DNA from 4 places in the Desulfomicrobium escambiense DSM 10707 genome. Region 3 is predicted to be linked to each of the others. Evidence: predicted binding sites of a transcription regulator. Region 3 holds the regulator's gene; each other region holds the start of a gene.
The links. The regulator sigma-54, encoded in region 3, starts transcription at its own class of promoters, with help from an activator protein. The targets are predictions, from matches to a motif close to CTGGCACGGNNNNTGCTT.
Positions count from the first base shown of each region.

Region 1: the regulator sigma-54 is predicted to act here: its motif matches at 1,737-1,754, upstream of G394_RS0112125 (BMP family protein).
Region 2: the regulator sigma-54 is predicted to act here: its motif matches at 3,790-3,807, upstream of G394_RS0102280 (ammonium transporter).
Region 4: the regulator sigma-54 is predicted to act here: its motif matches at 3,173-3,190, upstream of nifJ (pyruvate:ferredoxin (flavodoxin) oxidoreductase).

Region 1 is NZ_AUAR01000014.1:82,617-90,127, forward strand. It holds gene G394_RS0112115 (ethanolamine ammonia-lyase subunit EutB) at 1-223, opposite strand, end outside; gene G394_RS19060 (glycoside hydrolase family 3 protein) at 220-1,362, opposite strand; gene G394_RS0112125 (BMP family protein) at 1,800-2,783, shown strand; gene G394_RS0112130 (ABC transporter ATP-binding protein) at 2,823-4,352, shown strand; gene G394_RS0112135 (ABC transporter permease) at 4,349-5,398, shown strand; gene G394_RS0112140 (ABC transporter permease) at 5,400-6,341, shown strand; gene G394_RS0112145 (amidohydrolase family protein) at 6,467-7,511, shown strand, end outside.
Region 2 is NZ_AUAR01000002.1:96,102-103,612, reverse strand. It holds gene G394_RS0102300 (aminotransferase-like domain-containing protein) at 1-34, shown strand, start outside; gene G394_RS0102295 (radical SAM/SPASM family putative metalloenzyme maturase) at 92-1,390, shown strand; gene G394_RS0102290 (P-II family nitrogen regulator) at 1,443-1,784, opposite strand; gene G394_RS0102285 (ammonium transporter) at 1,798-3,180, opposite strand; gene G394_RS0102280 (ammonium transporter) at 3,834-5,051, shown strand; gene G394_RS0102275 (P-II family nitrogen regulator) at 5,074-5,412, shown strand; gene G394_RS0102270 ([protein-PII] uridylyltransferase family protein) at 5,656-7,511, shown strand, end outside.
Region 3 is NZ_AUAR01000027.1:14,958-22,468, forward strand. It holds gene rapZ (RNase adapter RapZ) at 1-517, opposite strand, end outside; gene G394_RS0115385 (PTS sugar transporter subunit IIA) at 540-989, opposite strand; gene hpf (ribosome hibernation-promoting factor, HPF/YfiA family) at 994-1,536, opposite strand; gene rpoN (RNA polymerase factor sigma-54) at 1,603-3,033, opposite strand; gene lptB (LPS export ABC transporter ATP-binding protein) at 3,146-3,868, opposite strand; gene G394_RS0115405 (LptA/OstA family protein) at 3,865-4,380, opposite strand; gene lptC (LPS export ABC transporter periplasmic protein LptC) at 4,396-4,932, opposite strand; gene G394_RS0115415 (KdsC family phosphatase) at 4,929-5,453, opposite strand; gene kdsA (3-deoxy-8-phosphooctulonate synthase) at 5,443-6,249, opposite strand; gene G394_RS0115425 (CTP synthase) at 6,246-7,511, opposite strand, start outside.
Region 4 is NZ_AUAR01000001.1:216,975-224,485, reverse strand. It holds gene nifJ (pyruvate:ferredoxin (flavodoxin) oxidoreductase) at 1-3,103, opposite strand, end outside; gene G394_RS0100995 (hypothetical protein) at 3,919-4,113, shown strand; gene G394_RS0100990 (sigma-54-dependent transcriptional regulator) at 4,122-5,501, opposite strand; gene G394_RS17435 (hybrid sensor histidine kinase/response regulator) at 5,501-7,511, opposite strand, start outside.

The DNA of each region.
Region 1 (7,511 bases), on a different contig from region 3:
CGTCCCTGTCATGCGTGTCGCTGATGAGCCTGGTGACCTCGTCCTCCTCGTACGGGATGACATGCTCCTCCAGAAACCGCTCAAGCGGAACCCCGGCCAACTCCATCTGGGCCAGCACGCGCTCCTCCTCCGTGGCCGCCGCCACCCCGGCCAGGACGTCGCCCGAGCGCAGCGGCGACGCCTTGGCCAACACCTCCTTCAGGGTCCGATGCGCGCCACTCATGACCGCTCTCCCGCGAATCCGTTTGTCGCCCCTTGCGGTGTCGCAAGAAGCGCCTTGGCCTTGCTGATTCTGTCGAAGGAGGCCTCGATGCGCTGACGCGACAGCCGTCCGCTGTCCACGCCCCGGACCAGAATGTCGACGGCCTTGGGCACGATGTCCGGGTCGTAGTCCAGGTTGTTGCCGAAAACCAGGATGTCCACCCCGGCCTCCACAGCCCGCAGCACGGCTTCCTCCAGCCCGTAATGCGCCGTGATTGCCCGCATCTGCATGTCGTCGGAGACGATGACGTCCTTGAAACCCAGCCGCTCGCGCAGGAGCCCCGTCAGCACGGCGGGCGACAGCGTGGCCGGGTGGTCCGCGTCGAAACGCTCCAGGAAAAGATGTCCGCACATGATGAGGGGGCTGGCCCCAAGCGGGATCAGCCGCTCGTAGGGGATCAGTTCCGCGGGGCTCCAGGTCCGGGAAATGTCCGTCAGGCCAAGGTGGGAGTCGGCCATGGCGCTGCCGTGCCCCGGGAAATGCTTGAGACAGGGAAGTACGCCATGGGACAGGAGGCCCCGGCTGAAAGCCCCGGCATGGGCCGCGACGGTTTCCGGGTCCGCGGAAAAGCTGCGCTCCAGGGCCCCGATGGCCGGGCTGGCCGGGTTCACGTCCACGTCGGCCACGGGCGCGAAATCGAGGTTGATGCCCAGATCCGCCAGCAGCCGCCCGGTGCGCTCGCCCTCCTGCCGCGTCTCATCCGGCGTCCCCTGCCCCATGGCCTTGGCCGACGGGCTGAACGGGAAGCCCGCCGCCTCGCGCAGGCGGCGCACCCTGCCGCCTTCCTGATCCACGGCGATGAAGAGCGGGGTCCGGGCCGCGGCCTGCAGCCGTGCGGTCAGGGCGCGGACCTGTGCAGGGCTCTGAATGTTGCGGCCGACCGTCTTCAGCTGCACGTCGCGGTCGAAAAGAATGACTCCGCCCAGATTATGCTCGCGGATGTCCCGCAGGATGGAGTCCTCGTCGGACAGCTCCGCGCCCCGGAAACCTACCAGCAGCATCTGGCCGAGCATTGCGCGGAACTCCGGGCGCCCCTCGCCGGCAAAGGCGGGGGTCTGCAGAACAAAGACGACGACTGCGCAAAGGACTATCCTGATCATGAGCCTCCCGGGTTGGGCTATTCGGAATGGGCGGGAAAGCCCCGCCGTTTCCATCCGTTACGTGCCCGAACCCGTACCATGCAAGGGGTGACTCCGGAATCATCTGGAACGGCCGGATTTTTCATTTAGGTCATCTCCCGGCACAGCTTTTTCACAAATTGAGTCAAGCATCAGGCCATCTTCCCCCTGCCCCGCTTCGTCAAGCGCTTCTGCTTCACCGCCGGGGGGGGGGCTCCGACCGCCAATCAACGCAATGCCAATATCCTTTTTTTATGGACAAAATTGGTCCAATTGGGCATCAGCCTTATGACGCAAAGCCCGGTCCGTCTTCCGGAAGGGCTGCGAACTCCACCCGCCGCGACTGCCGGCATCTCCTGGCACGCTTGCTGCTGATTCAGGCCCGGCCCATTGTATCAACCATGAAACGAGAGGACTCCATGAAACGCACCCTGCTTCTGGTCATGCTCGGCGTGACCCTTCTCCTCGGCTCCACGGCCATGGCCGCCAAGATCAAGGTCGCCGGCATCTACACCCAGCCCATCCAGCAGAAATGGGACGCGACCCTGCACAAGGCGCTCCTGAAAGCCCAGGAAGCCGGCGAGATCGAATACGTCTGGAGCGAAAAGGTCTCCAACACCGACTACATCCGCGTCCTGCGCGAATACTCCGAGGCCGGCGTGCAGCTCGCCGTCGGCGAGGCCTTCGGCATCTCCCGCGACGTGCGCAAGGTGGCCAAGGACTACCCGAACGTGGCCTACCTCATGGGCGACACCTTCGGGCCCGACGGCAAGAACCTCTCCGTGTTCGACAACTACATCCACGAGCCCTGCTACCTCATGGGCATGGTCGCCGGGGCCATGACCAAGACGAACAAAATCGGCATGGTCGGCGGCTACCCCATCGGAGAAGTGAACCGCCTCTTCAACGCCTTCATGGCCGGCGCCAAGGCGATCAACCCGGCCGTGCAGTTCAAGGTGTCCTTCATCGGCTCCTGGTACGATCCGCCCAAGGCCAAGGAATTCGCCTACGCCCAGGTCGAGGCCGGCGTGGACGTGCTCTATGCCGAGCGCTCCGGCGTGGTCGATGCGGCGCGCGAAAAGGGCATCGTCGCCTTCGGCAACGTCAACGACATGAACAAGCAGGAAAACGGCCAGGACGTCGTCGTGACCTCGGCCCTGTGGCACATGGAAGCGGCCCTGAACCACGCCATCGAGCGGGTCAAGGCCGGCACCTTCGCCGCCGAGGACTACCGCGAGTGGACCATGATGGCCAAGGGCGGCGCGTCCCTGGCCCCCTTCTACGAGTTCGAAGGCAAGATCCCGGCCGACGTCAAGGCCAAGGTCGCCGAGGCCGAAGCCGCCATCAAGGCCGGCAAGCTGGTCGTCGAGATCAACGACAACGAACCCAAATCCACCTTCTGATCCCAAGGGGCCGGCACACTCCGGCCCCTTTTTTTCACCATGTCCAACACACCCGTGCTGCGGCTTCGCGGCATCACCAAGCATTTCGGCCCCCTCGCGGCCAACGACGACATCTCCCTGACCCTGGACGCCGGCGAGATGCTGGCCCTGCTGGGCGAAAACGGGGCGGGCAAAACCACGCTCATGTCCATCCTCTTCGGCCACTACGTCGCAGACGCGGGAACGGTGGAAGTGCAGGGCAGCCCCCTGCCGTCGGGTTCGCCCAGGGCAGCGCTCGCGGCCGGAGTAGGCATGGTCCACCAGCATTTCACCCTGGCCGGGAACATGACCGTGCTCGAGAACATCATGCTCGGCACCGAACCCCTGTGGGGCTTCCGCCGCAACTCCGCCCGCGCCCTGGCCAAACTGGGCTCGCTCATGGAACGCTTCCGGCTGCACGTGAACCCGCACGCGATGGTGCGCGGCCTGTCCGTGGGCGAACGGCAGCGAGTGGAAATCCTCAAGGTCCTGTACCGCGACGCCCGCATCCTCATTTTGGACGAGCCCACGGCCGTGCTCACCCCCCAGGAGAGCGACCACCTCTTCGCCACCCTGCGCGAACTGGTCAGCCAGGGACTGTCCGTCATCTTCATCACCCACAAGCTGCGCGAGGTCATGGCCGCCAGCGACCGCTGCGTGGTCCTGCGCCACGGCCGCGTGGTGCTGGAGACGTCGACCAAAGCCACCTCCGCCGAAGACCTGGCCAAGGCCATGGTCGGCGCCAACATCCCCCAGGCCACGCGCATCCCGCACCCGCCCGGCGAGGAGGTCCTCGTGCTGGACCGCGTCCGCACCGGCTGCCCGGATCGCGGAGTTGATCTCGACGAACTGACCCTTTCGGTGCGCGCTCACGAAATTCTCGGCATAGCCGGCGTGTCCGGCAACGGCCAGGCCCTGCTGGCGGACCTGCTGTCCGGCCTCGTCGCTCCGACCGGCGGCCATGTCGTTCTGCGCGGCCAGACCGTGAGCAGCCTCACCCCGGCGGCCATGATCCGCGCAGGCGTCGGCCGCGTGCCCGACGACCGCACCGGCACGGGGCTCGTGGCGGACATGACGGTCATGGAGAACCTGTCCACGGAGATCTACCGCCTGCCCGGCTTTTCCAAACGCGGCATGCTCAACTTCAAGGCCCTGGCCTCCCGCGCCGCGCAGCTCATGGACGTCTTCGACATCCGCTGCGCCGGGGCGGACGCGCCGGTGCGCAAGCTTTCGGGCGGGAACATGCAGAAGCTCATTCTGGCCCGCGTCCTGTCCCAGGGCCCGCACCTGATCCTCGCCAACCAGCCGACCTGGGGCCTCGACGTCGGGGCCACGGCCGCCGTGCACCAGCACCTCCTCGATGCGGCCCGGCGCGGGGCCGGGGTGGTTCTCATCTCCGAGGACCTGGACGAGCTCTTCCAACTCTCGGACCGCATCCAGGTCATGTACCAGGGCCGCCTGTCCAGCCCCGAGGACACGGCCACCGTAGACCGGGCCAGGCTCGGCCTGATGATGAGCGGTCAGACTTTCGACCAGCGGGGTGCCGCATGAGACTCGAACCCCGCGAATCCATGGCCTTCGGCTGGCAGGTCGGCGCGCCGCTCCTGGCCGTCGTCGCCGCCATGGCGATCTGCTCCGGGCTCATCCTCTGGGCCGGTGCCTCGCCCCTCTCGGCCTGGGGCCTGCTCCTCAAGGGCGCCCTGGGCTCGACCTTCGCCCTGACCGAAACCCTTACCCGCGCCACCCCGCTCATCTTCACCGGCCTGGCCGCGGCCGTGGCCTTCCGGGCCAAGCTCTGGAACATCGGCGGCGAAGGCCAGTTCTACGTCGGGGCCTGCATGGCCACCTGGCTCGGCACGGGCATGATCGACCTGCCCGCCTGGCTCATGATCCCCTTCCTCTTCCTGACCGGCGCCCTGGCCGGAGGGCTCTTCCTGCTGATCCCGACCTGGCTCAAGACGCGGCTCAAGGCCGACGAGGTTGTCACCACCCTGCTGCTCAACTTCGTGGTCCTGCTGGTCGTCAACTGGCTGGTCTTCGGCCCCTGGAAGGACCCCATGGCCATGGGCTGGCCCCAGGCCGCGCCCGTCGTCGACAGTGCCATGCTGCCCGTGCTCGTGCCCAAGTCGAGCCTGCACCTGGGCTTCGTCCTGGCCCTGGCCTGCGCGGGCCTCGTGTGGTGGATGATGCGCTTCACGGTCTGGGGCTTCGAGATCCGCGCCGTCGGCGCAAGCCTCAAGGCCAGCACCTTCGCCGGAATGCCGGTGGGCGCCACCATCGTCCGCACCGCGCTCCTGAGCGGCGGCCTGGCGGCCATGGCCGGCGTGAGCGAACTCTGCGGCGTCAAAGGCTACCTGACCCTCGATCTGTCCCCAGGCTTCGGCTACTCCGGCATCGTCGTGGCCATGCTCGCCGCCCTGCACCCCCTGGGCGTGGTCCTCTCGGCCATGTTCATCGCGATCATCTACATCGGTGCCGACTCCATGAGCCGCGCCATCACCATTTCCAATTACATCGCCGACGTGACCACGGCTGTGAGCCTGCTCATGGTCCTTTTGGCCATGTTCCTGACCCGCTACCGCATCCGCTGGAAATAACATGGACATCCTCTCCCTCGTCTTCGAAACCGGATTCTGGCTGGCCACCGTGCGCATGGCCACCCCGCTCATCTTCGGCACCATGGGCGAACTGATCTGCGAACGGGCCGGGGTCCTGAACCTCGGCATCGAGGGCATCATGGCCGCCGGCTGCATGTCCGGCTGGACCTGGGTCTACCTCGGCGGCACCCTCTGGGGCGGCGTGCTCTTCGCCGCCTGCGTCGGCGCAGGCCTAGGGCTCCTGCACGCCGTCTTCACCGTGCACCTGGGCCTGTCCCAGCACGTCACGGGCCTGGGCATCACCATGCTCGGCGCAAGCTTAAGCTCCTTCGCCTTCCGCATGATCCTGCCTCAGGTCACCACCCCGCCCAAGATCGTCCCCTTCGCGCCGCTGGACATCCCCGTGCTCTCCACCCTGCCCTTCATCGGCCCGGTCCTCTTCAGCCAGACCGCCCTCACGCTCACGGCCTTCATTCTCGTCGCCGTCACCGCCTACGTCCTGCTGCGCACCCCCCTCGGCCTGGCCCTGCGCATGGTCGGCGAAAACCCGCTGGCCGCCGAAGCCCAGGGCCTCTCCGTCCTTGGCCTGCGCACCGGAGCCGTCATGGCCGGCTCCGCCCTCATGGCCGTGGGCGGCGCGTTCCTGACGCTTGCCGCCTTCGACGCCTTCTACATCGGCATGGTCAACGGACGCGGTTGGATCTGCATCGCGCTTGTCGTCTTCTCGTCCTGGAAACCCGGCAAGGCGCTCCTCGGCACGCTCCTCTTCGCCGCCTTCGACGCCATCCAGATGCGCGTCCAACAGCAATCCATCTCCGCCATCCCGTACCAATTCTACCTCATGCTCCCCTACCTCTGCTCCATCCTGGCCCTCATCGCCATGTCCCGCAAAGCCGCCTACCCCAAGGCCTTGCTGGTTCCCTTTCGCAAAGGGGAGCGGTAGAGGGGGAAGAGACGCGGGGCGCTGCCCCGCACCCCGCAAGGGGCTCGCCCCTTGACCCGATTATTGGGGTGCAGGGGACGCGTCCCCTGCCCGCCGGAGGCACTCTTAAACACGAGGTTATCGACATGCTGGATCTGCTGATCATCAACGCGGCGCTGCCTGGGCAGGAGGCGCTGACTGAGATCGGGTGCAAGGATGGGCGCATCGTGATGGTCGAGCCGGGTATAAAGGTCGAGGCCGCGCAGACGATTGACGCCGAGGGATTTCTTGTCACGCCGCCGTTCGTGGACAGCCATTTTCATATGGATGCGACGCTGTCGGCGGGGATGCCGCGGCGCAACGAGAGCGGCACGCTGTTGGAGGGCATCAGAATCTGGGGCGAGCTCAAGCCGGATCTGACGCCGCAGGGGTTGAAGGAGCGGGCGCTGAAGTTGCTGCGCTGGAGCGTGGCCAAGGGCAACCTGGCCATCAGGACGCATGTGGACACGACGGACCCGAGCCTCATGGCCGTGGACGTGCTGCTGGAAGTGCGCGAGGAGATGAAGGCTTACGTGGACATCCAGCTCGTGGCCTTTCCCCAAGACGGGGTGCTGCGCGCGCCGAAGGGGGTGGAGTTGCTGGAGCGGGCCCTGGACAAGGGCGTGGACGTGGTCGGGGGGATTCCGCACTTCGAGCGGACCATGGACCAGGGCCGGGAGTCTGTGCGGGTGCTGTGCGAGATCGCGGCCAAGCGCGGGCTCATGGTCGACATGCACTGCGACGAGTCCGACGATCCGCATTCACGGCACGTGGAGAGCCTGGCGTATGAGACGCAGCGGCTGGGGCTGCACGGCCGCGTCACGGGTTCGCATCTGACGAGCATGCATTCCATGGACAATTACTACGTGTCGAAGCTCCTGCCGCTCATGGCCGAGGCGGGGATGCACTGCGTGTGCAACCCGCTGGTGAACATGAACCTGCAGGGGCGGCACGACACGTACCCCAAACGGCGAGGGCTCATGCGCGTGCCGGAGCTGATGGGCATGGGCATCAACGTGGCCTTCGGGCACGACGACGTCATGGACCCCTGGTATCCCATGGGCTCGCACGACATGCTCGAAGTGGCCCACATGGGGGCGCACGCCCTGCACATGACCGGCATGGACGGGCTGCGGAAGATGTTCCGGGCCG
Region 2 (7,511 bases), on a different contig from region 3:
CTTGGTACATGGGATGGTGCCCGGCGGCGCGTGAGCTCCTGTGTCATTTTGGGCTATTGACGCTGCCCCGGCGGTGTTCAATGAAGCTTCCATGCAACCGACCATATCCGCCCCCCGCAAGCTCTACGTGGAGCTTGCCACCCTGTGCAACCTGCGCTGCGCCATGTGCGTCAAGCACTCCTCCGGCTGGGAGTGCGCCGACGCCCTCATGGATCGCCGGGCCTTCGAGGCCCTGACCCCGGTTTTTCCGCATCTCGACACCTTGAACCTGAACGGCGTGGGCGAATCCATGCTCCACCCGGAACTGGCGTCGTTCATCGCCTTCGCCAGGGCCAGGGTTCCGCAGGGTTGTTCCATTGGATTCCAGTCCAACGGGATGCTGCTGACGCCGCTTCTGGCCGACCGGCTCATGGGCGCAGGACTCGACCGCATCTGCTTTTCCGTGGACTCGCCGGACCCTGACGAACTCGGACGCTTCAGGGCCGGTTCGGAGCTAGGCCGCGTGGCCCGTGCTTTCGACATGATGCGCGAAGCCGCGGCGCGTCAGGGCTCCCGCCCCCTGTCCCTGGGTGCCCAGACCGTGGTCAACGTCCAGACCCATGCGGCGCTGCCGGACATGGTGGCCTGGTGCGCCGATCGCGCTGCCGAATTTGTCATCGTCTCCCATGTCCTGCCCTACAACGCGGCCGATGCGGACCAGAGCCTTTACGTTTCCGTTTCCCAGCGGTGCCTGGATTTCTACCGCGAATGGGAAAAAACCTTCGATGCCGAAGGGCTGGACGTCTCGCATTCGTACCAGGCCTTCTATGCCGTCTTCCGCACGCCACAGCAGCAGCGCCAGGTGGACATCATCCTGGCCATGAAGGAGGACGCACTGCGTCGGGGGCTGCAGTTCAGCCTGCCCAACGTCATGCGCGTTGATTTCGACAGGATGGAGCGGGTGCGTGCATCCTTTGCCCGCGCAGCCGAGGTGGCTCGGGAGCGGGGCGTGCGCCTGGATCTGCCGGAGATTGCGGCCCGCGAGCCGCGCGAGTGTCCCTTCGTCAGCGAGCCGAGCATGTTCGTGGCCTGCGACGGGGCCCTGGCTCCGTGCTATTTTCTCTGGCACAGCTATTCGGCCTGGCCCGCCGGACAGGAGATCCGCGTGCGGCAGCGCCGTTTCGGCTCGGTCCCGCAGGACGACCCCGTGGCGGTTTGGAACGGGGAGGCGTTCACGCGTTTTCGCGACGAGGCCCGCAAAGAGGAATTTGCCCGCTGCGGCGATTGCAGCGTGGCCCCGTGCGACCACGTGCAGGGCTTTCCGGGACCGTTCGAGAAGGATTGCTACGGGCAGACCGTGCCCTGCGGCATCTGCCCCTGGTCCGGCGGGGGCTTCGCCTGCCTGCAATGAAAAAGGGGAGGTCTTGGGCCTCCCCTTTTTCATCGGTATGCCGGATGGTGATCTAGCCCATGGCGGCCGGGCCCGTCTCCTGGGTGCGGATGCGGATGGCGGCGCCGCATTCGAGGACGAAGATCACGCCGTCCCCTTCCTTGCCGGTGCGGGCGCCCGCGTTGATGGCTTCCACGGCCTGTTCGGCGAAGTCGTCGTTGACGCCGATCTCCAGGCGGACCTTCTTCAGCAGGTTCACTTCCATGACCACGCCGCGGTAGGTTTCGGTGAAGCCCTTCTGGCGGCCGCTGCCGAGCACGTTGGTCACGGACATGTTGTAGATCTTCCTGGAATACAGCTCTTGCTTGACCGCGTTCAGGCACTCGGGCCGGATGTATGCGATGACGAGTTTCATGGTCGTTTCTCCCTTATTCGTTGGTGAAGATCTGGAAGCCGTTGTAGGATTCCATGCCGTGTTCGGTGATATCCAGGCCTTTGAGTTCCTCTTCCTGCGTGACGCGGATGCCGATGGTCACTTTCAGGAGGTAGAAGAGGATCAGGCCTGCGCCGAACGCCCAGGCGAAGACCGCCGCCGCGCCGATGATCTGGGTGACGATGAGGTCCGTGCCGCCGCCGTAGAGCAGGCCGATGCTTGAGCCGTAGCCGGGGGCCGCGAAGAAGCCGACCATGATCGTGCCGAACATGCCGCACACGCCGTGCACGGACGATGCGCCGACCGGGTCGTCGATCTTCAGGACCTGGTCGATGAATTCCAGGGACACGACGACCAGGATGCCAGCCAGGAAGCCGATGACCAGCGAGCCGACGGGGGAGACTTCGTAGCAGCCGGCGGTGATGGCCACCAGCCCGGCCAGGGCGCCGTTCAAGGCCATGGAGGTGTCAGGCTTGCCGTGCTTGATCCAGGCGTAGATCATGGCGCCAAGAGTGCCCATACAGCCGGCCAGGCTGGTGTTGACCGCGATGTAGCCGATGGCGCCATTGACGGCCGTGGTGCTGCCGGGGTTGAAGCCGAACCAGCCGAACCAGAGGATGAACACGCCCAGGCCGGCCATGGGGATGTTGTGGCCTGGGATGGCCTTGGCCTTGCCGTCGGGGGAGTACTTGCCGATGCGCGGGCCTAGGACCATGGCTCCTGCCAGGGCCATCCAGCCGCCAACCGAGTGGACCACGGTGGAGCCGGCGAAGTCGATGAAGCCCATGGTTTCAAGCCAGCCCTTGCCGAGTTCCCCCGCGCCCCACAGGGAGCCCCAGGCCCAGTGCCCGGAGATGGGGTAGATGACGGCCGAGACCACGACGCTGACGATGATGTAGGCTGAAAATTTCGTGCGCTCGGCGATGCCGCCGGAGATGATGGTTGCCGATGTGGCCGCGAACACGGACTGGAAAAACCAGAAGGTCAGGTTCCACATCCCCGCGTCGCTGGTCGGGTCGTTGCCGGCCAGGATGAATCCGCTCGATCCGATGAAGCCGCCGATGTCCTGCCCGAACATCAGTCCAAAACCCAGCAGGAAGAAGGCGGGCTGCCCGGCCGCGAAGTCGAGCAGGTTCTTCATCAGGATGTTGCCGGCGTTCTTGGCGCGTGCGAAGCCCATCTCCACCAGCGCGAATCCGGCCTGCATGAACATGACCAGGATGGCCGCCACCAGAGTCCACAGCAGGTTCGCGTTGGACTGGGACAGGGCCTCCCCTTCGGCGAACGCCAGGGTCGGGGTAATGGTTGCCAGGAGTAGGGTCAGAGCCCAGACTTTTGGTCTGAGCAGGGTCGATGTTTGTCTGGTTGCCGCGTACATGATGTCCTCCGTGGTGGTGAGTGTTGATACCCACGCAAAGCACGGAGGATGCCAGTTTCCCAACCTGCTGTTTTTATGATTATTTTTTATACTGACTCGGCTTTGTCTGCGGTATTTGTTATTTTTCTTGATGAAATCGCCTGTTTATTTAGCCATAATTTACAATAATGTTTAATATGTCGCTAACGGCTTATTTTTGCGTAATTTGTGGACGCTTCTTTTTCGTGTAGATTAAATATTTACATAATATCAGAGACTTATAAAATTATCATTTTTGTATTACATAATTGTTCGCTTCTGGCTTGTCCTTTCTTCGTTTTCTTATGGCTTTCCGGCTCGTCCCTTCGGTATTTCACGATTTCGTGGCGTCCTGTTTCGTGTTGGCGGTTGTCGCTCCGTGTTCTGCCCGCGTGAAATGGCAATTGATGAATTTTGAGTTCGGGCCAGGCTACGAAAATGTGTATTATTACATTTCTTGGTGCCGTATCCGGGAAGTTTTTTTGCAAAAAAGGAAATTTGCGGTGTATTGCTGCACGAAATTGTATCTTCTCGTATGGCCGCGGTCAGCCCGAGCAATGGCATCATGCTGTAATTGAATATGTTTTTTCGTTGGCATCGGCCTTGCTTAGCATCGACAAAAATGGAGGTGCTTTGTGAATCCGACCGATACCGCTTTTATAATTGTCTGCGCCGCCTTGGTCATGTTCATGACCCCCGGGCTGGCCCTGTTCTATGCGGGCATGACCCGTTCCAAGAACGCCCTTGGCACCATGATGCAGAGTTTCGCAGCCATCGGCGTCATTTCCCTGGTCTGGATGTTCTGGGGCTATTCCCTGTCCTTCGGCACTGACCTGAACGGACTCATCGGCGGGCTGGACTTCCTGGCCCTGTCCGGCGTGGGCATGCAGCCTCACGAGTCCATCGCCACCAACCTGCCGCACATGGTCTTCATGATCTTCCAGTGCATGTTCGCCATCATCACGCCGGCGCTCATCACCGGCGCCTTTGCCGAGCGCATGCGCTTCTCGGCCTTCCTCATCTTCATCGTCCTGTGGTGCACGTTCGTGTACGCCCCGCTGTGCCACTGGGTCTGGGGCGGGGGCTGGATGTTCAAGATGGGCGCCCTGGACTTCGCCGGCGGGGCCGTCGTGCACATGAGTTCCGCCAGCGCCGCCCTGGCCGCGGCCCTGGTCATCGGCAAGCGCAAGGGCTGGGGCAAGCGCTCCTTCCTGCCGCACAATCTGCCCATGACCATGATTGGCACGGCCCTGCTGTGGTTCGGCTGGTTCGGCTTCAACGCCGGCAGCGCCCTGGCCGCCAACGAGCTGGCTGGCAGCGCCTTCGTGACCACGCACATGGCGGCGGCCACGGCCATGCTGGCCTGGCTCTTCGTGGAGTGGAAGCTTCACGGCAAGCCCACGACCCTGGGCGCGGCCTCTGGCGCCGTGGCCGGTTTGGTGGCCATCACCCCGGCGGCCGGTTTTGTCGGCGTCATCCCCTCGGTGCTCATCGGCCTTGGCGCGGGCATCTTCTGCTACTTTGGCGTGAGCCTCAAATCCCGCTTCGGGTTCGACGACAGTCTCGACGTGGTTGGCATTCACGGCATCGGCGGCATCTGGGGCGCACTGGCCACGGGCCTCTTCGCCACCAAGGCGGTCAACGCCGCCGGCGCAGACGGCCTTTTCTACGGCAACCCCGGCCAGCTCTGGATTCAGTTCGTGTCCGTGGTGGCGACCTTGGCCTTTTCTTTCACCGTGACCTATGCTCTGCTGAAAATTGTCAGCGCCATCACGCCGCTGCGCGTGACCGAGGAAGAGGAAGAAGCCGGTCTGGACGTGGCTCTGCACAGCGAATCCGCCTATCAGGCCTAACGGGCAACCTTTTGGAGGAATCATGAAACGAGTGGAAATAATCACCAGGCCGTACAAGCTTGACGAGATCAAGGAAGCCCTGACGGGCATGGGCATCCAGGGCATGACCGTGACGGAGGTCAAAGGCTTCGGCCGCCAGCGCGGCCACAAGGAAGTGTACCGCGGAGCCGAGTATCAGGTCGACTTCGTGTCCAAGGTCAAGATCGAGATCGTCATCGACGACGAGATCCTCGACCAGGCCCTCGACGTCATCCAGACCGCGGCCAAGACCGGCAAGATCGGCGACGGCAAGATCTTCGTCTCGACTATCGACAACGCCATCCGCATCCGCACCGGCGAGTCCGGCGCTTCGGCCCTCTAGCCGCAGGGGCGGGACGACCTCCCGCTCCTTCACCCCATGACCATCGAATCATTGCGACAGGCCCGCGATGCCTACCGCGCAGGGGAAGCAGACCATACGCATTCCCCTGCGTGGTTTTCCCTTCAGGTCGACGCCTGGATTCACGGGGTCTGCGAGACTAACGCGCCCGACGCCGGCCCCTTCTTGCTCCTCGCTGTCGGGGGGTATGGTCGCGGGGAACTCTATCCCTTTTCGGACATAGACGTGCTCGTCTGCCTGCCTGAAGCCCATGAAAAGGGGCCAGGCGCGGCGGATTCCGAAGCCCTGGCCTCCGCCATATTCCTTCCCCTTTGGGACAGCGGCTTTGACGTGGGGCATGGCATCAGGACCGTGTCCGAAACCATCTCCCTGGCCGGGTCGGACTACGAGGTGCTCTGTTCCCTTCTTGACGCGCGGCTGCTTTACGGCGTTGCGGAGGATTTCGAGCGGTTCCAGCGGCGAGTGCTGCGCGACCTGGTTCGGCCGGTTCGCCCCGCGCTGGTCCACTGGCTGTCCGGGCGGCACGAGGAGCGTCACCAGCGCTTCGGCGACACCTCCCAACTCCTGTCCCCGAATCTCAAAGAGGGCAGGGGAGGGCAACGGGATCTGCAGACCATGCACTGGCTTGATGCTGTCTGGCGCGGCAACGGGGAGCATCCGCCCTTTCTGTCGGAGTCCGAAATTCGTGCGCTTGCTCAGGACGCCGTTTTTCTCTCGCGTGTCAGGAGCGCCCTGCATCGCCTGTCCCGGCGCAAGAACGACACCTTGCACCTGGAGATTCAACCCGAATTGGCCAGCGCCCTCGGCTATGGCCCGAGCAGCGGCAGGTGCGCGGTCGAGCGTTTCCTGTCGGACCTGCACAGGGCCATGTCCGAAATCAGCCTGCTCTGCCGCCTCTGTCTGGGCAAGGCCCAAGCACTGTGCGCCGGAAGCGCTGTTGCAGGTGGGGACGTTGGGCTCGATTTTTCCGTACTGGTGGCCGATCCGGCCAACATCCTGGAACTCTTTCGGCACAGTGCCCAGACGGGCGTGCCCATCGGCTGGCAGACCCGGCGCATCATTCAGGAACGCCTGGCCGAGCTGGCTCCCGATACCGGCTGGCCACGGGTCATTGCCGGACGCTTTGGGGAAATCCTGTGCGGAGCGACCGCAGCCAGTGCGTTGGAACAGATGCTTGAAGTCGGTTTTCTGCGCAGCTTTCTGCCCGAGTTCGGCGGCATCGAAAATCTCGTCCAGTTCGACGCATACCACAAGCTGCCGGCCGGGCCGCATCTGGTCGAAACAGTCAGGCAGCTCGCATCTTTCGACGCCGGGCACGAATTCCTCGGCGACGATCTGGCCGACCTGAGCGATGATCCCTGCCTGCGCTGGGCGGCCCTGCTCCACGACATCGCCAAGGGAGACGACGACCACGCCCGCAAGGGCGCTGAAATGACCCGCATCATCCTGCCCCGCCTCGGCTTTGACGCCGCATTTGCCGCAGAGTGCGCCTTTCTCGTCGAACACCATCTGCTGCTCGTGCACACGGCAACGCGGCGCGACCTGGGCGAGGAGTCCGTCATTCACGGCTTGGCCGCCAAACTCGGCGACGTGCGGCGCCTGCGCCTGCTGACCCTGCTGACCTGGGCCGACTCCATGGCCACGGGACCCAAGGCCTGGACTCCCTGGATCGAGAACCTGCTGCGCGAAACGTATTTCAAGACCTGCCGCGTACTCGAATACGGTTTCCTGTCCGAGGACAACCGCGTCCACCGGCTGAGCCGCCTTCGCGATTCCCTGCGAGCCCAGCGGCCGGGGCACTTCTCCGTTGCCGAGTTCGAGCGCTATCTCGGCCTCATGCCTCCGCGCTATCTGATGCAGACAAGTCCCCGGCGCATCGTCGAGCATATTGAACTTGTCCGCAGTTTCGCCCGGCGCCAGGATGCCCCGCCGTTCCAATTCGCCTGGGAGCACAAGACCAGCACGAAATCCCTGCGCCTGACCCTCGTCTCCACGGACAGGCCCGGACTTTTCGCCCGCGTCTGTTCCGCCTTGTCCCGGCACGGCTTGTCCGTCCTGGCGGCCGAGCTCTGCGTCTGGGA
Region 3 (7,511 bases):
TGCCCTGGCTCTGGCTGGCGATGCTCGCCCACTTGTCCTGGATGACGCGGCGCAGGTCGTGGACCGAGTAGTGGGACGTGTCGACGACCAGGTCGGCTTGGTTGCGGATGGGCTCCAGAATCTCCCGTTCCCGGTCCAGGGCGGCTTCCAGGCCCAGATTGCCCGTGGCCAGGGGGTGGGGCCGGCGCGTGGTGGCGTAGCGGCGCAGCAGAACCTGGTCCGAGGAGTCCGTGAAGAGGATGGTCGGGCGCACCGACAGCTTCTCCATGTCCTGCAGCACTTCACGCCACTGCCCGGCGAAGTCGGGCTGGCGCAGGTCCATGCCCATGGCCAGGCCCGGGTAGTCCTTGGACGGGGACGAGAAGAACAGCTCGATCAGGGCCGGGGCCATGCGGGCAGGCAGACCGTCCACGCAGAAGAAGCCCATGTCCTCGAAGACGCGCAGGGCCGTGCTCTTGCCGGAGCCCGACATGCCCGAGACGATGACGACGTTTTTGAGTTCGCTGCGTTTTTCCATGTGGGCGTGCCCTGCGCGGTTTTCAGACGGACTGCAGCAGCCGCCACAGGCTTTCGCCGTCGGCGGCGTCGGAAAAAGCCTGACGGAAGCCGGTGTCCTTGAGCAGGCGCGAGATTGTGGCCAGGATCTTCAGGTGCAGGCCCACCACGTTGGAGGGGGCCAGGACCGTGAAGAAGATGGTGGCCGGCTTGTGGTCCAGGCTGGCGAAATCGACGCCCTCGCGGCTGCGGCCCACGATGACCATGACCTGGCCGAGGCTGTCCAGCTTCCCGTGGGGGATGGCGATGCCGTCGCCGATGCCCGTGGTGCCGAGCAGTTCTCGGTCCATGAGCACCTGGGCCACGCGATTGGCGTCCACGCCGGGAAATTTGGCCGGAAGCGACGAAACGAGTTCGGCCAGGACCTCCTTCTTGGTCCTGGCCGAAAGGTCGGGAATGATCAGGTCCTTGTCCAGATATTCGGCAAGCTTCATGCCCTTATACCCCAGGGTCGATGAGGCCGAAGTCGCCGGTCTTGCGGCGGTAGATGACATTGACGCGTTCGTTCTCGGCGTTCAGGAAGACGAGGAAGTCGTTCTCCGTCTTGCCGAGCTGCATGGCGGCCTCTTCGACGACCATGGGTTTGGGCTCGAAGTGGTCGGTCTGCTGGATGCTCTGTCTGCGCTTGCCCGTGGTGTCCTCGTCGAAGCTGATGACGTCCATGCGCACGGTCTCGCCACCGGCCTTGCGCTTGCTCTTGTCCTTGTCGCGGATCTTGCGCATCTGGGCCTCGAGCTTGTCCCACACCATGTCCACGGTGGAGTACATGTCCTCGCTGTCCTCGCGGGCGGAGATGTGCACGTTCTTGCCGGTCAGGACGACGTCGGCGATATGGCGGAATTTCTCGACTTCGAGATTGACCTGCAGTTCGGCGTCAGGGGTGCCGGCCATGAATTTGCCGAGCTTGCCGAAACGGTCCTTGGCGTACTTGCGCAGGTGGTCGGAAGGGTCGAAGTTCTTGAAGTTGAAGACAATCCTCATGGAATCCTCCTCGTCAGTTGAGGGTCAACCCCGCGTCTTCCCCGAAGGGCGGCGAAGGGTGGGATATCAAAACACCTGCTTGCGCTTGGATGAGGACTCGATGCCCAGAACGGCGCGGTATTTGGCCACCGTGCGGCGGGCGATGTTCACATCCAGCTTCTCCTTGAGCACCGCTGCGATCTTCTCGTCGCTGTAGGGGTGCTTAGGGTCTTCCTCGCTGACCATCTTCTTGATGATGGCCTTGACGGATTCGGAGCCCACCTGGGTGCCGTCGTCCATCTCCAGCGCGGAATTGAAGAAAAATTTCAGCTCAAAGATGCCGTGCGGTGTGGCCACGTACTTGCTCGTGGTGATGCGGCTGACCGTGGACTCGTGCATCTCGATGTCGTCGGCCACGTCCTTGAGGATCAGGGGCTTTAGCTTGGTCACGCCGTGCTCGAAGAAGGCCCGCTGAAACCGCACGATGCTCTCGACCACCTTATACAGGGTTCTCTGCCTTTGGTGCAAGCTCTTCATGAGCCACATGGCCGAACGCATCTTGTCGTGCAGGTACTCCCGGTCCGGGCCCTTCACCGCCAAGTTCGTGTCTTCCATGTAGTAGGGGCTCAGCTGCAGCTTGGGCAGGCCGTCGTCGTTCATGACGATGACGAAATCGCCTTCGTACTCGTAGACGAAGACGTCGGGGCTGACGAAAACGGTGTTGTCGCTGCCGTAGCTCGCGCCGGGCATGGGGTCCAGGGTCTGGATGATGTCCAGGTAGGCCTTCAGGTCCTCCATCTGGATCTTGAACTTGCGCAGGAGCGGCTTGTAGCGGCGCTTCTCGATGTCTTCCAGGTGCTCGTCGACCAGGGAGATGAGGATGGGGTCGTCCTGGCCCAAGACCTCCAACTGGATGAGCAGGCACTCCTTGGGGGAACGGGCGGCCACGCCTACCGGGTCGAAGCGCTGCAGTCGGTACAGGACGGACTGGACCAGGGCCAGGGGCGAGAGGGTCTCGGAGGCGATCTCCTCGGCGCTGGTCGTCAGGTAGCCCAGGGAGTCCAGGTTGCCGATGATGGCCTCGCCGATGGCCTCCTCCTCTTCGGTTATGTTGGAGAGGCAGAGCTGCCACAGAAGGTGGCCTTCCAGGGAAGGCTTGCCCGAGAGCCTGGCCTCGTAAGACATCATCTCTTCGAGGGCCTCGGTCTCCTTGAACTGCACCTGCTTGGTCGTACTCGAAAAGTCGCCGAGGTAGTTCTCCCAGTCGGCGTTGCGCATGAGCTCGGCGTCGTCGAAGGACACGTCGGCCCGCTGCTCGGCGGGCGGGGCCTGGGCTTCGACCTCCTCGGAGAGTTCCCGCGGCGCTTCCTCAAGCATCGGATTTTCCAGCAGTTCCTGCTGAACGGCTTCGAGGAGCTCGAATCGGGAGAGCTGAAGCAGCTTGATGGCCTGCTGCAGCTGCGGAGTCATGACCAGCTGCTGCGTCAGCTTGAGGTTCTGTCGAAGTTCAAGGCCCATAGTGTCTCTGTCGTCTACGCGTAAGATGCAGTGTTGTCGTCGGCGGATTCATCCAGCAAAGACTTTGCCACAGAAGGCAGGTCGTGGCAATCCTTGGGAAATCGGCACGCCGCTAAAGGCTGAAACCCTCGCCGAGATAGACCTTGCGCGCCCCGGGGTCGGCGACGATTTCGTCGGGGCTGCCGCTCAGGATGATGCGGCCGTCATACACCAGATAGGCGCGGTCGCAGATCTGCAGGGTCTCGCGCACGTTGTGGTCGGAGATGAGCACGCCGATGCCCTTGGCCTTGAGGCCCTCGATGATGGTCTGGATGTCGTCCACGGCCAGGGGGTCGATGCCGGCGAAGGGTTCGTCCAGCAGGATGAACTTCGGGTCGCGGATCAGGGCGCGGGCGATTTCGAGCCTGCGCCGCTCGCCGCCGGACAGGTAGGCCGCCTGCTGGTCCTGCAGGCGGGTGATGCCCAGTTCATCTAGGAGCCTGTCGGCCGTGCGCTTCTGCTCCTCGGCCGTGCGGCCGGAGTATTCCAGGATGAGCTGCAGGTTCTGGCGCACGGTCAGCTTGCGGAAGATGGAGCTTTCCTGGGGCAGGTAGCTCATGCCCAGGCGGGCGCGCTTGTGCAGGGGCCAGCGGGTGATGTCCACGCCGTCGAGGGTGACCTCGCCGCGGGTGGGCGTGACGATGCCGGCAAGCATGTAGAAGGTCGTGGTCTTGCCGGCGCCGTTGGGGCCCAGCACGCCGACGACCTCGCCCTGGCGCACGTCGAGGTCGATGTCGCGGACAACGTCCCGGACCCCGTAGCGTTTGGCCAGCTGGCGGCCTGACAGGGTCGTCACGGCTTGAGCTCCTTGGTGTCGGCCGGGGTGTTGAAGATGGCCTCGACCCGCTGCTTGCCGCCCAGGACTTCGCTGCGGTTCTCCCGCATGTAGAGCTTGATGACTTCGCCCTGGATTTTGTTGGCACCTTCCATGAGCACGGGGTCGCCTTCGAGGGTCAGGATTTCCGTGGCCGTTTCGTATGTGGCCTTGGCGCAGGTGCCGGAGCGTCCCCTGTCGGCCTTCAGGCGGACATTGCCCTGGGAGACGATTTTCTTGATGGAGCTTTGCTGGTCCATGGCGGTCTGGGTGGAGTTGCCTCCGCCTTGCTTTTTGTCGAGGAACACGGTCAGGGTGTCGGACCACATCTCGACGTCCTGGCGGATGACGTGCACCGACCCGGAAAAGAGCACCTGATCGCCTTTCTGGGTGTAGGTCATGGTGTCGGACGTGATCTTGACCGGCACGGTCTGCTCCGCCGCCCACAGGGGGGCGGCCCATGCCAGGAGGAGAATCAGAATGAGTGAACGCATAGATGTTCCCGCTCGTCAGTTCAGGGTGACCTGGACGTAGCCGCGGGCCAGGATGTCGCCCGTGTCCAGGAAATAGGTCAGGGTGTCGGAACTGCCCTGCATGGAATCGCTTGAAATGTCGATGTGGCCGGACAGAACCAGGGTGCGGTTGCCGCCCGTGTAGTCGAGGGTGTCGGCGCGCATGCGGTATTCCCCCCGGGTGGCGTTGACGCCGTCCCACATCCTGGCGCGGTCCTCCTTCTGCCAGACCTGCCCCTTGGGCGCCGTGACTTCGACGTGGTCCTCGCCGTCCTCGCCCCAGTAGGTGATGACGGGGTCCGTCAGGATCAGCTCGTCTCCGGCCTCGGCGTAGTCCGCCCCGGCAGCGCTCAGGTTCCAGAGCTTTTTGCCGTCCTTGCCCTGGCTCAGGTTCACGCCCTTGAGGCTCAGGTCCACGTCCACGTTGCGGGCGATGTCGGGGTCCAGACGCTCGGGCCACAGCATGCGCCAACCCAGGACGGCGATGCCGGCCAGGACGAGAAGGGTCAGCAGGGCCGCCAAGGCTCGTTTCATGCCGTCAGCCACTCCCGCCACATGACGTCGAGCTTGCCCTGGGCGCGCAGGACGAAGTCCAGGGCCTCGCGCACGGCCCCGTGGCCGCCCATGGCCCGGGTGGTCCAGGCCGCGAGCTTGAGAATCTCGGGACGGGCGTTGGGCACGGCGATGGGGAAGCCGACCATGGACATGGGCGCGGCGTCGACCCAGTCGTCGCCGACGTAGGCCATGTGCTCGAAGGGGATGCCGGTCTTCTCGGAAATTTCTCGCATGGCCGGCACCTTCCGGTGGTGCCCGTAATAATAGTGGCCGATGCCCAGTTCCGTCACGCGCCGCTTCACGGCCGGGGACTCCAGGCCCGTGATGACTGCGAACTCGATGCCGGCCTTGGGGCCGAGCTTGATGCCGAGGCCGTCCTGGACGTTGAAGCGCTTCATGACGCAGCCGGATTCGTCGTAGTACAGGCCGCCGTCGGTCAGCACCCCGTCCACGTCCAGGATCATGAGGCGCACGTCGCGGGCCAGGCGCTCAGCATTCATTGGGGACGCTCCAGATGGCCGCCAGCTCCGAGAGCAGGGTGCGGGCCTTGGCCAGGGGCCAGGAGTTGGGGCCGTCGCACAGGGCCTTGTCCGGGTCCGGGTGAATCTCCATGAACAGGCCCTGGCAGCCGCTGGCAACGGCCGCTCGCGCCAGGGGCGGCACGAACTCGCGCTGGCCGCCCGAGGACGTGCCCTGGCCGCCCGGGAGCTGCACCGAGTGCGTGGCGTCGAAGATGACCGGGCAGCCGAACTGCTTCATGATGACCAGGGACCGGAAATCGACCACGAGGTTGTTGTAGCCGAACATGGAGCCGCGCTCCGTCAGCCAGATGCGCGTGAACCCTTCGGAGCGGATCTTCTCGACCGGGCCGCGCATGTCCCAGGGGGCCATGAACTGGCCCTTCTTGATGTTCACGACGCGTTCGGTGCGGGCCGCGGCCAACAGCAGGTCCGTCTGGCGGCAGAGGAAGGCCGGGATCTGCAGCACGTCGGCCACCTCGGCGGCCAGGGAGGCCTGGCGCGGCTCGTGGATGTCCGTGATGATGGGCAGGCCCGTGCGGCTCTTGATCTGGGCCAGCCAGTCGAGCCCGGTGTCCAGGCCCGGCCCCCGGAAACTCCCCCCCGCGGTGCGGTTGGCCTTGTCGTAGGAACTCTTGAAGACCAGGGGCAGGCCAAGCTCCGCGCAGATGGCCTGCAGCTCCACGGCCACGGTCATGGCCACGTCGAGGCTCTCCAGGACGCAGGGTCCGGCGATGAGGAAGGGGCGGTCGGCGACCAGTTCGGCGCAGTCGATCATGGTTCCTGCTCGGGTTTCTTGTTGGCCACGGCCGCGGCGATGAACTCGCGGAACAGCGGGTGGGGCAGCATGGGCCGGGAGGTGAACTCGGGGTGGAACTGGCAGCCCAGGAACCACGGGTGGTCCTTGATCTCCACGATCTCCACCAGGCTCTTGTCGGGCGAGGTGCCGCTGATGGTCAGGCCGGCCTCCTCGAAGCGCTTCTGGTAGGCGCCGTTGAATTCGTAGCGGTGGCGATGGCGTTCCGATACCTCGGCCTGGCCGTAGGCCTCGAAGGCGCGGGTGTTCTTCTCGATGACGCAGGGGTAGGCGCCCAGACGCATGGTGCCGCCCTTCTCGCTGGCCATGTCGCGGCGCTGCACGCACTTCTTGCGGAAGTCGAACCACTCCTTCATCAGATAGATGACCGGGTCCGGCGTGGTCAGGTCGAACTCCTCGGAGTTGGCCTTGGCCAGGCCCATGACGCTTCTGGCGTACTCGATGACCGCGCACTGCATGCCCAGGCAGATGCCGAAGAAGGGGACCTTGTTCTCGCGGGCGTAGGTGATGGCCGCGATCTTGCCTTCCACGCCGCGGATGCCGAAGCCGCCGGGCACGAGGATGCCGTCGGCGGCGGCCAGCCTCTCGGCCACGTTCTCGGACGTGATCTCCTCGGAGTTGACGTACAGGAAGCGGATGGCCGCGTGGTTGGCCACGCCGCCGTGGGTCAGGGCCTCGTGCAGGCTCTTGTAGGCTTCCTTGAGGTCAACGTACTTGCCGACGATGGCGATGGTGACCTGGGTCCTGGGGTGGTGCAGGTTGTACACGAGGTCCTTCCAGGCCTGCAGGTCCGGGTTCTTGGCGGCCAGGCGAAGCAGGATGGCGATCTTCTGGTCCACGCCCTCGTTGTAGAGGGTCAGGGGCAGTTCGTAGATGTGATTGACGTCGATGGCGGTAAAGACCGCGTCGCGGTCCACGTTGCAGAAGAGGGCGATTTTGCGCTTGATGTCGTCGCCGAGGTTCACTTCGGAGCGGCAGAGGATGATGTCGGGCTGGATGCCGAGGCTGCGCAGTTCCTTGACGGAGTGCTGCGTGGGCTTGGTCTTGAGTTCGCCTGCGGCCTTGATGAACGGCACCAGGGTCAGGTGGATGTAGAGGACGTTGTCCTTGCCCAGGTCGGCGCGCAGCTGGCGGATGGCTTCCAGGAAGGGCAGGCCCTCGATGTCGCCGACGGTGCCGCCGATCTCGACCAGGGCCACGTCGAGGTCGTCGCTGGCCAGGCT
Region 4 (7,511 bases), on a different contig from region 3:
AGACATAGCCGTAGCTCATGGCCATGCGTCCGAGATCCTTCTTCCCTGTCCGCTTTCCTGAAGCAGCGAACTTGGCGATGGAGCCGAGCGGGGTCGCCTTGGAGGACTGCCCGCCAGTGTTGGAGTACACTTCCGTGTCCATCACCAGAACGTTGATGTCTTCGCCAGAGGCCAGAACATGGTCCAGCCCGCCATAGCCGATATCGTAGGCCCAACCGTCGCCGCCGAAGATCCAGAAGGAGTTCTTGGTGAAGAGCTCCTCGTTCTCGTAGATCTCGTCGAGCAGCACGTCGCGGTTCATGAAGGCCAGGATGTCACGAACGGTATCGCCGTATTCTTTGGATTTTTCCGCGTTGCCGCGGTTTTCGAGCCAGCCCTTGAAGGCTTCGGCCAGATCTTCGGGAAGCTCGCCTTCCAGAGCCTTGACGACCAGGTCGACCAGCTTGGCCTGACGCTGGGCATAGGCCATCTGAATGCCGTAACCGAATTCGGCGGCATCCTCGAACAGGGAGTTGCCCCAGGCCGGGCCGTGCCCTTCGGCGTTGACCGTGTAGGGAGTGGTCGGCGCGGAGGCGCCCCAGATGGAGGAGCAGCCCGTGGCGTTGGCGATGACCATGCGCTCACCGAAGAGCTGGGTCAGCACCTTGACGTACGGGGTTTCGCCGCAGCCTGAGCAGGCGCCGGAGAATTCCATCAGCGGCTTCTGCAGCTGGCTGCCCTTGACCGTGTCGCGGCGCATGAGGTTGTCCTTGAAGGGAACGGTGACCGAGAAGTCGTAATTGGGCACTTCCTTCGGGGTCTGGGTCTCCAGGGGCTTCATGACCAAGGCCGTGGTCTTGGCCGGGCAGATGTCGGCGCAGTTGCCGCAGCCCATGCAGTCCAGGGTGTTGACCTGGATGCGGAACTTCATGCCTTTGAGTTCCTTGCCCAGGGCATCGATGGTCTCGAAGGTCTCGGGGGCCTCGGCCATCTCCTCATCCGTCAGCAGCACGGGCAGGATGGCGGCGTGCGGGCAGACGAAGGAGCACTGGTTGCACTGGATGCAGTTGGCCGCGATCCATTCGGGCACGTTGATGGCCACGCCGCGCTTCTCGAACTGGGAGGTGGCCACGGGAAACAGTCCGTCCGGCTCGAAGGCGGACACGGGCAGGCTGTCGCCCTTCTGGGCCAGGATGGGACGCATGACGTTCTTGACGAAATCGGGTTCGTCCTTGCCGGCACCGCAGTCGCAGGCTGCGTCGGCCCAGGAGGCCGGGACCTTGATCTCGATCAGATTCGCGGAGGCCTGATCCACGGCGGCTATGTTCATGTTGACGATCTTATCGCCCTTCTTGCCGTAGGCCTTCTTGATGGCCTTCTTCAGGAGCGCGACGGCCTCTTCGAAGGGCATGACGTTGGCCAGCTTGAAGAAGGCGGTCTGCATGACCATGTTGATGCGGTTACCAAGGCCCACTTCCGCCGCGATCTTGACCGCGTCGATGTTGTAGAACTTGAGGTTCTTCTTGGCGATGGTGCGGCGCATGGAGGCGGGCAGTTCCTTCTCCATGTCCTCGGCGGTCCAGTTGGAGTTGAGCACGAAGGTGCCGCCGTCCTTGATGCCGTCGAGCACGTCGTAGGTGTGCACGTAGCTGGCCTTGTGGCAGGCGATGTAGTCGGCGGCGTTGACCAGGTACGTGGACTGGATGGGCTCCTTGCCGAAACGCAGGTGGGACACGGTGATGCCGCCGGACTTCTTGGAATCGTAGGCGAAGTAGCCCTGGGCGTACATGTCGGTGTTGTCACCGATGATCTTGATGGCTTCCTTGTTGGCGCCGACGGTGCCGTCGGAGCCCAGGCCCCAGAACTTGCACTGCACGGTGCCGGCCGGGGTGGTGTCGGCGAAGGCCGGCACGTCGAGGGAGGTGTGGGTCACATCGTCGTCGATGCCGACATTGAAATGATGCTTGGGCTGGGCGACCAGCATGTTGTCATAGACGGCCTTGACCATGGCCGGGGTGAACTCTTTGGAGCCCAGACCGTAACGGCCGGCGACGATCTCGGGCATTTCGCCGCGCTCCATGTAGGCGGTGCAAATGTCCTTGTAGAGCGGATCGCCCTTGGCGCCGGGCTCCTTGGTGCGGTCGAGCACGGTGATGACGGAGGCCGTGGCGGGCAGGACCTGCAGGAAGTACTCGGGCAGGAACGGACGGTACAGGCGAACCTTGACCAGACCGACCTTCTCGCCCTTGGCCAGAAGGTGGCGCACCACTTCCTCGATGGTTTCACAGGAAGAGCCCATGGCCACGATGACGCGCTCGGCCTGCGGGTGGCCGACGTAGTCGAAAGGCTTGTAGGAACGGCCGGTGATCGAGGCGACCTTCTTCATCTGCTCGACCACGATGGAGGAAAGCTGATCGTAGTAGACGTTGGAAGCTTCGCGGCCCTGATAGTAGATGTCCGGGTTCTGGGCGGTGCCGCGAATGGACGGATTGGCCGGGCTCATGGCGCGGGCGCGGAATTCGGCGATGGCCTCGTAATTGACGACCTTCTTGATGTCTTCGTAGTCGATGACCTCGATCTTCTGAATTTCATGGGAAGAGCGGAAGCCGTCGAAGAAGTGCAGGAAGGGGATGCTCGATTCGATGGAGGACAGATGCGCGACCAGGGCCAGGTCCATGCACTCCTGCACGGAGCTGGAAGCCAGCATGGCGAAACCGGTCTGGCGACAGGCCATGACATCCTGGTGGTCGCCGAAGATCGACAGGGCATGCGCGGCCACGGCGCGCGCGCTGACATGGAAGACGCCCGGAAGCAGTTCGCCGGAAATCTTGTACATGTTGGGGATCATGAGCAAGAGGCCCTGGGAACAGGTAAAGGTGGAGGTCAGCGCGCCTCCGGCCAGGGAGCCGTGCACAGCGCCGGCAGCGCCAGCTTCGGACTGCATCTGACGAACCAGGACCTTCTGGTCGAAAATATTCAGCCGGCCCTGGGCCGCCCACTCGTCCGCGATCTCACCCATGGTCGAAGAGGGGGTGATCGGGTAAATGGCGGCCGTGTCACTCATCGCATAGGCGATATGGGTGACGGCGGTGTTCCCATCCATGGTTTTCATATTTTTTGCCATGTATCTTCTCCTAAAGCCAGGTTGGTGTTTCAAGGCGTGCGCTTCCACAGCGTGCGCTACTGCCTATAGAAACAAGTTTTGTGCCATCGGGTAAAAACAAACTAACTATCCGAAATACAACATTTTTACGAGACTATCGACATCTCACGCACTCCCCTCCCTCCGGTTTGTCCGAAAAAAAAGACAACATGGGTTTGATCGCAGACCTACCACGATATTTGCGGAATGCAAACAAACAACTTCAATCCGGTTAACGCGCGTAATTGCAAGGTTAAAGGCGGATTTGCCGTTCACGCCCCCCGTGTCCGGTTTTCCGGACATGCTCATACCGGGATTCTCCGACAGCGTACTCAGCCCCTTTTTCGGCCCGCCCGATCGTCCGAATTCCGCTGACGGGGTAGACCGGGCGTGATCGCTGAACCGATCGACGGAGCATCGCCGAAAATGCGTCTGATTTTCCGGACTGCGCATGACCGATCTGGGTAGCACAATTTGGTTGACTAAACAACCATTTTTCAGCAAGGGGATTTCCGCGGCCAGACCGGCCGGAGTTGTGCGCAGGTGTGCACAAACGTCGCAAGACGCCACATGCGGTGTTTCAAAAATGCACACGCGGTGCATGCACATGAACTCGCCCCGCGGCGGCCTGAAAAAAGACCGCGCGCATAACATACTGAAAATCAGGATGATACGAAATCAAGGGCGAACAAAACGCGCCGATACACCTTGATTGGCAATTATTTTGCTAAAAAATCGGCGCGCATCTTGCCACAATCGCATTTGATGCATTATCAGACACAAAACGGAGGTTTGTGATGAAAGGAAAAAGCATAACCAAAAGCGGCGTGATCAGAGGCCTCTCTCAGAACGAGACGATGCAGCTGTCGCAGCTGCTGACCCCCATGCAGAAGCAGCGCATCAATGACGGCGACAGCGTGCTGGTCAAGACGGAATACATCCTCGATTCCTGGAAGGAATACTGGCTGGGCAAGGAAGTCGACGAAGAATAGATCGCAAGCTACGCCTCGAGGTCGTGCTTTTTGAGCATGGCGTACAGGTGAGACCGGGAAAGTCCCGATACGCCGAGCATCTTGGGGATATCCCTCCCATGGGCCCGCAAGAGCCTCTGCAGGTACTCCCTTTCCATCGCGGTCTTGAAGTCCTTCAATGAAGGGAGATTCTCTTCGTCCCTTCCGTCTCCTGCCTCTACCACCGCATCTTCCCGACTCCTCTCCAGCATGGATTTGGCCACCCGGATACGCACCGCCTGCGGCAGGTGCTGCACGTAGACCGTCTTCTCCGCGCCCGACAGCACGAAGGCCTGTTCGATGGTGTTGAAGAGTTCGCGGACGTTTCCGGGCCAATCGTAGAGACGGAGCATGGCCATGAACTCCGGGTCCATCTCCTTGACCGGGATGTTGCGCTGCCGGCAGAGCTTGTCGATGTGGTGCCGCGCCAGGATCAGAATGTCCTCCTCCCGTTCGCGCAGGGGCGGCAGGGTCAGGTGGATGGTGTTGATGCGGTAGAAGAGGTCCTGCCGGAACTCCCCCGCCGCGACCATGGCCGACAGGTCCCGGTTCGTGGCCGAGATGAGGCGGAAGTCGCTCTGCAGCTCCTGGTTCCCGCCCACGGGCCTGAAACGGTGCTCCTGCAGGACGCGCAGAAAGGTCTTCTGGGCCGAGAGGGGCAGTTCGCCGATCTCGTCCAGAAACAGGGTGCCCCCGTCGGCGAGCTTGACCAAGCCCACGCGGTCCCGGGCCGCGCCCGTGAAGGCGCCCTTGGTGTGGCCGAAAAGGATGCTCTCCAGCAGGGATTCCGTCAGGGCCGCACAGTCCACGACCACGAAGGCGCGGTCGGCCCGGCCCGAATTGCGGTGAATGGTCCGGGCCAGCAGTTCCTTGCCCGTGCCCGTCTCACCCGTGACCAGAACCGTCGAATCCGAGCCGCTGGCCTGGGCCAGGCGTTCGTAGCACTGGCGCATGGCGTTGCTCTGCCCCACCACGTCCGTGAGATCCAGGGCGAGGTCCTTTCTGTCCTGCCGCTGGGCCAGGGCCCGATTGAGGGTCTCCTTGATCTGCCTGATGGGCGACGGCTTGACCAGGTAGTCCCAGACGCCCCCCTGGATGGCCAGCTCCGCGCCTTCGGGGTCGCCCTGGCCGGTCAGGACGATGACGTCCGGCGGCGCGGCCTGGCTGCGGATCTGACCCAGGGCCTCAAGCCCGTTGCCATCGGGCAGGCGCACGTCGAGAAAGACGAGGTCGAATTCCCCGTTGCCCAACTGCGCCAGCCCATCCTTCAGTGTCTGGGCCGCATGACACTCGTGGCCCAGCCTGTGGACCAGGCTTTCAAGGGTCTCGCAGACCTGCCTGTCGTCGTCGATGATCAGAATCCTCGCCATCATGCGTCCTTGTCCAGAACATCACGGATGGCCCGCCCGAGGATGTCCTTGTTATAGGGTTTGCTCACGAAAAGCCTGATGTTGCCCGACTGCGGCGCGAACTCGGCCGCGTGCTTGCGGCCCGAGACCATGATGACCGGCAGCTCGGGGCGGCAGTCCTTCAGGGCCGCGGCCACGTCGAAGCCGTTCATGCCAGGCATGTCGAAATCCGTGATGACCAGATCGAGTCCAAGCCCGCCGCAGACGGCCTCGATGGCCTCGGACGCGCAGTGGAACGGGTGCACCGTGTAGCCGAGCTGCGCGAGCACGCGCGGGATGAGCTGCAGCTGGTCCTCGTCGTCCTCGATGAAGGCCAGGCGCTCGCTGCCCATGGCCACGGCGCTGTCGCACGTGCCCGGCAGGAGACAGGAATCGTTCATGCCGGGCAGCAGGATGTCGAAACGCGTCCGCCCGAGAGCGCTGTCGAGCCGGATCCCCCCGCCGTGGTTGCGCACTATGCCGTGAACCACGGCCAGGCCCAGTCCCGTCCCCTCGCCCTTGCCCTTGGTGGTGAAAAACGGGTCGTAGATCTTGTCCTGGATGTCCTCGGGAATGCCCGGCCCGTCGTCCTCGATGCGCAACAGGCTGTACTGGCCGGGCACCAGGCCGCCGCAACGGGGGTCGTCGCGCTCCAGGGACAGCCCGCCGAGGCTGATGGAGATGGTGCCGCCCTTCGCGCCCAGGGCCTGGAAGGCGTTGGTGGCCAGGTTCATGACGATCTGGTGGACCTGGGTCGGGTCGGCCAGGCAGAGCGGCAGGTCGTCATCGACCCGGGAAAGCACGCTGATGTTGCGCGGCATGGACACGCGGATGAGGGCCACGGCCTCGCTGACCACCTCGCGCAGGTCCGTGGGCACGAAACCCTCCTGGGTCGGACGGCTGAAGGTCAGAATCTGCTTGATGAGGCCGCTGCCCCGCACCGCCGCCTTGAGGCTGCGCTCCAGGTCCTTCCAGGCGATGCTGCCCTCGGGGATGTCCTCCATGGCCAGCTCGGTCGAGTTCATGATGGAGGTCAGGATGTTGTTGAAATCGTGGGCGATGCCTCCGGCCAGGGTGCCGATGGCCTCCATCTTCTGGGACTGCAGGAGCTGCTTTTCGAGGCTGATGGTCTGGGTGATGTCCTCGGCCGTGCTCAGGATGCCGACCACCTCGCCCCGCGGCCCATGCAGCGGGACCTTGTTGACCAGCAGCCACATGGCCTCGCCGACGGCGTTGCGGGTCTCCATGCGCATGCGGAAATGCGGCTCGTCGGCCTCGATGACCTCCCGGTCGAGCTCCGCGATGCGCTGGATCTCGGCGGCGTCGGTCAGGACCTCGCCGTAGGTCTTGCCGAGGATGGACGCCAGCTCCGTCTGGCCCACGTGGGCCAGGAAGTTGCGGTTGGCGCCGATGATGCGCAGCCGCTTGTCCTTCCAGTGCACGAGCTGGGGGATGGTATCGAGGACGAGCTGGAGCATGGCTTCGGACGCGGCCAGGGCCAGCTCCGCGGCCTTGCGGTCGGTGATGTCCTCGATGAAGCCTTCGAAATGGCAGAAGCCGTCGTCGCAGCCGCGCACTGCCCGGGCGTTGAGGTTGGCCGTGATGACGGCCCCGTCGCGCCGACGGAAGAGGATTTCGGCCTCGATGCCGCCGCGGTTCTGCTCGTAGAGGTCCACCACGCGCTCGCGGTCGCTCTGCTGATAGTAGAGGGTCGCGATGTTGGGGTTCTCGGCCATGAGCTCCTCGGGGCCCGCATAGCCGAGCATCCGCGCCAGGGCCGGGTTGGCCACGATCCACGAGCCGTCGGGGGTGGTCTGGAAGATGCCCAAGGCCGAGTTCTCGAAGATGGTGCGGTACTTCTCCTCGGCCGCGCGCAGGTCGTCCTCGGCCTTCTTGCGGTCGGAGATATCGTAGATCACGCCGACGACGCCCGTGTTGTCGCCCTGGGCGTCGGCGTAGACGGCCTTGTGCAGCACGGCCGAACGCAAGGTC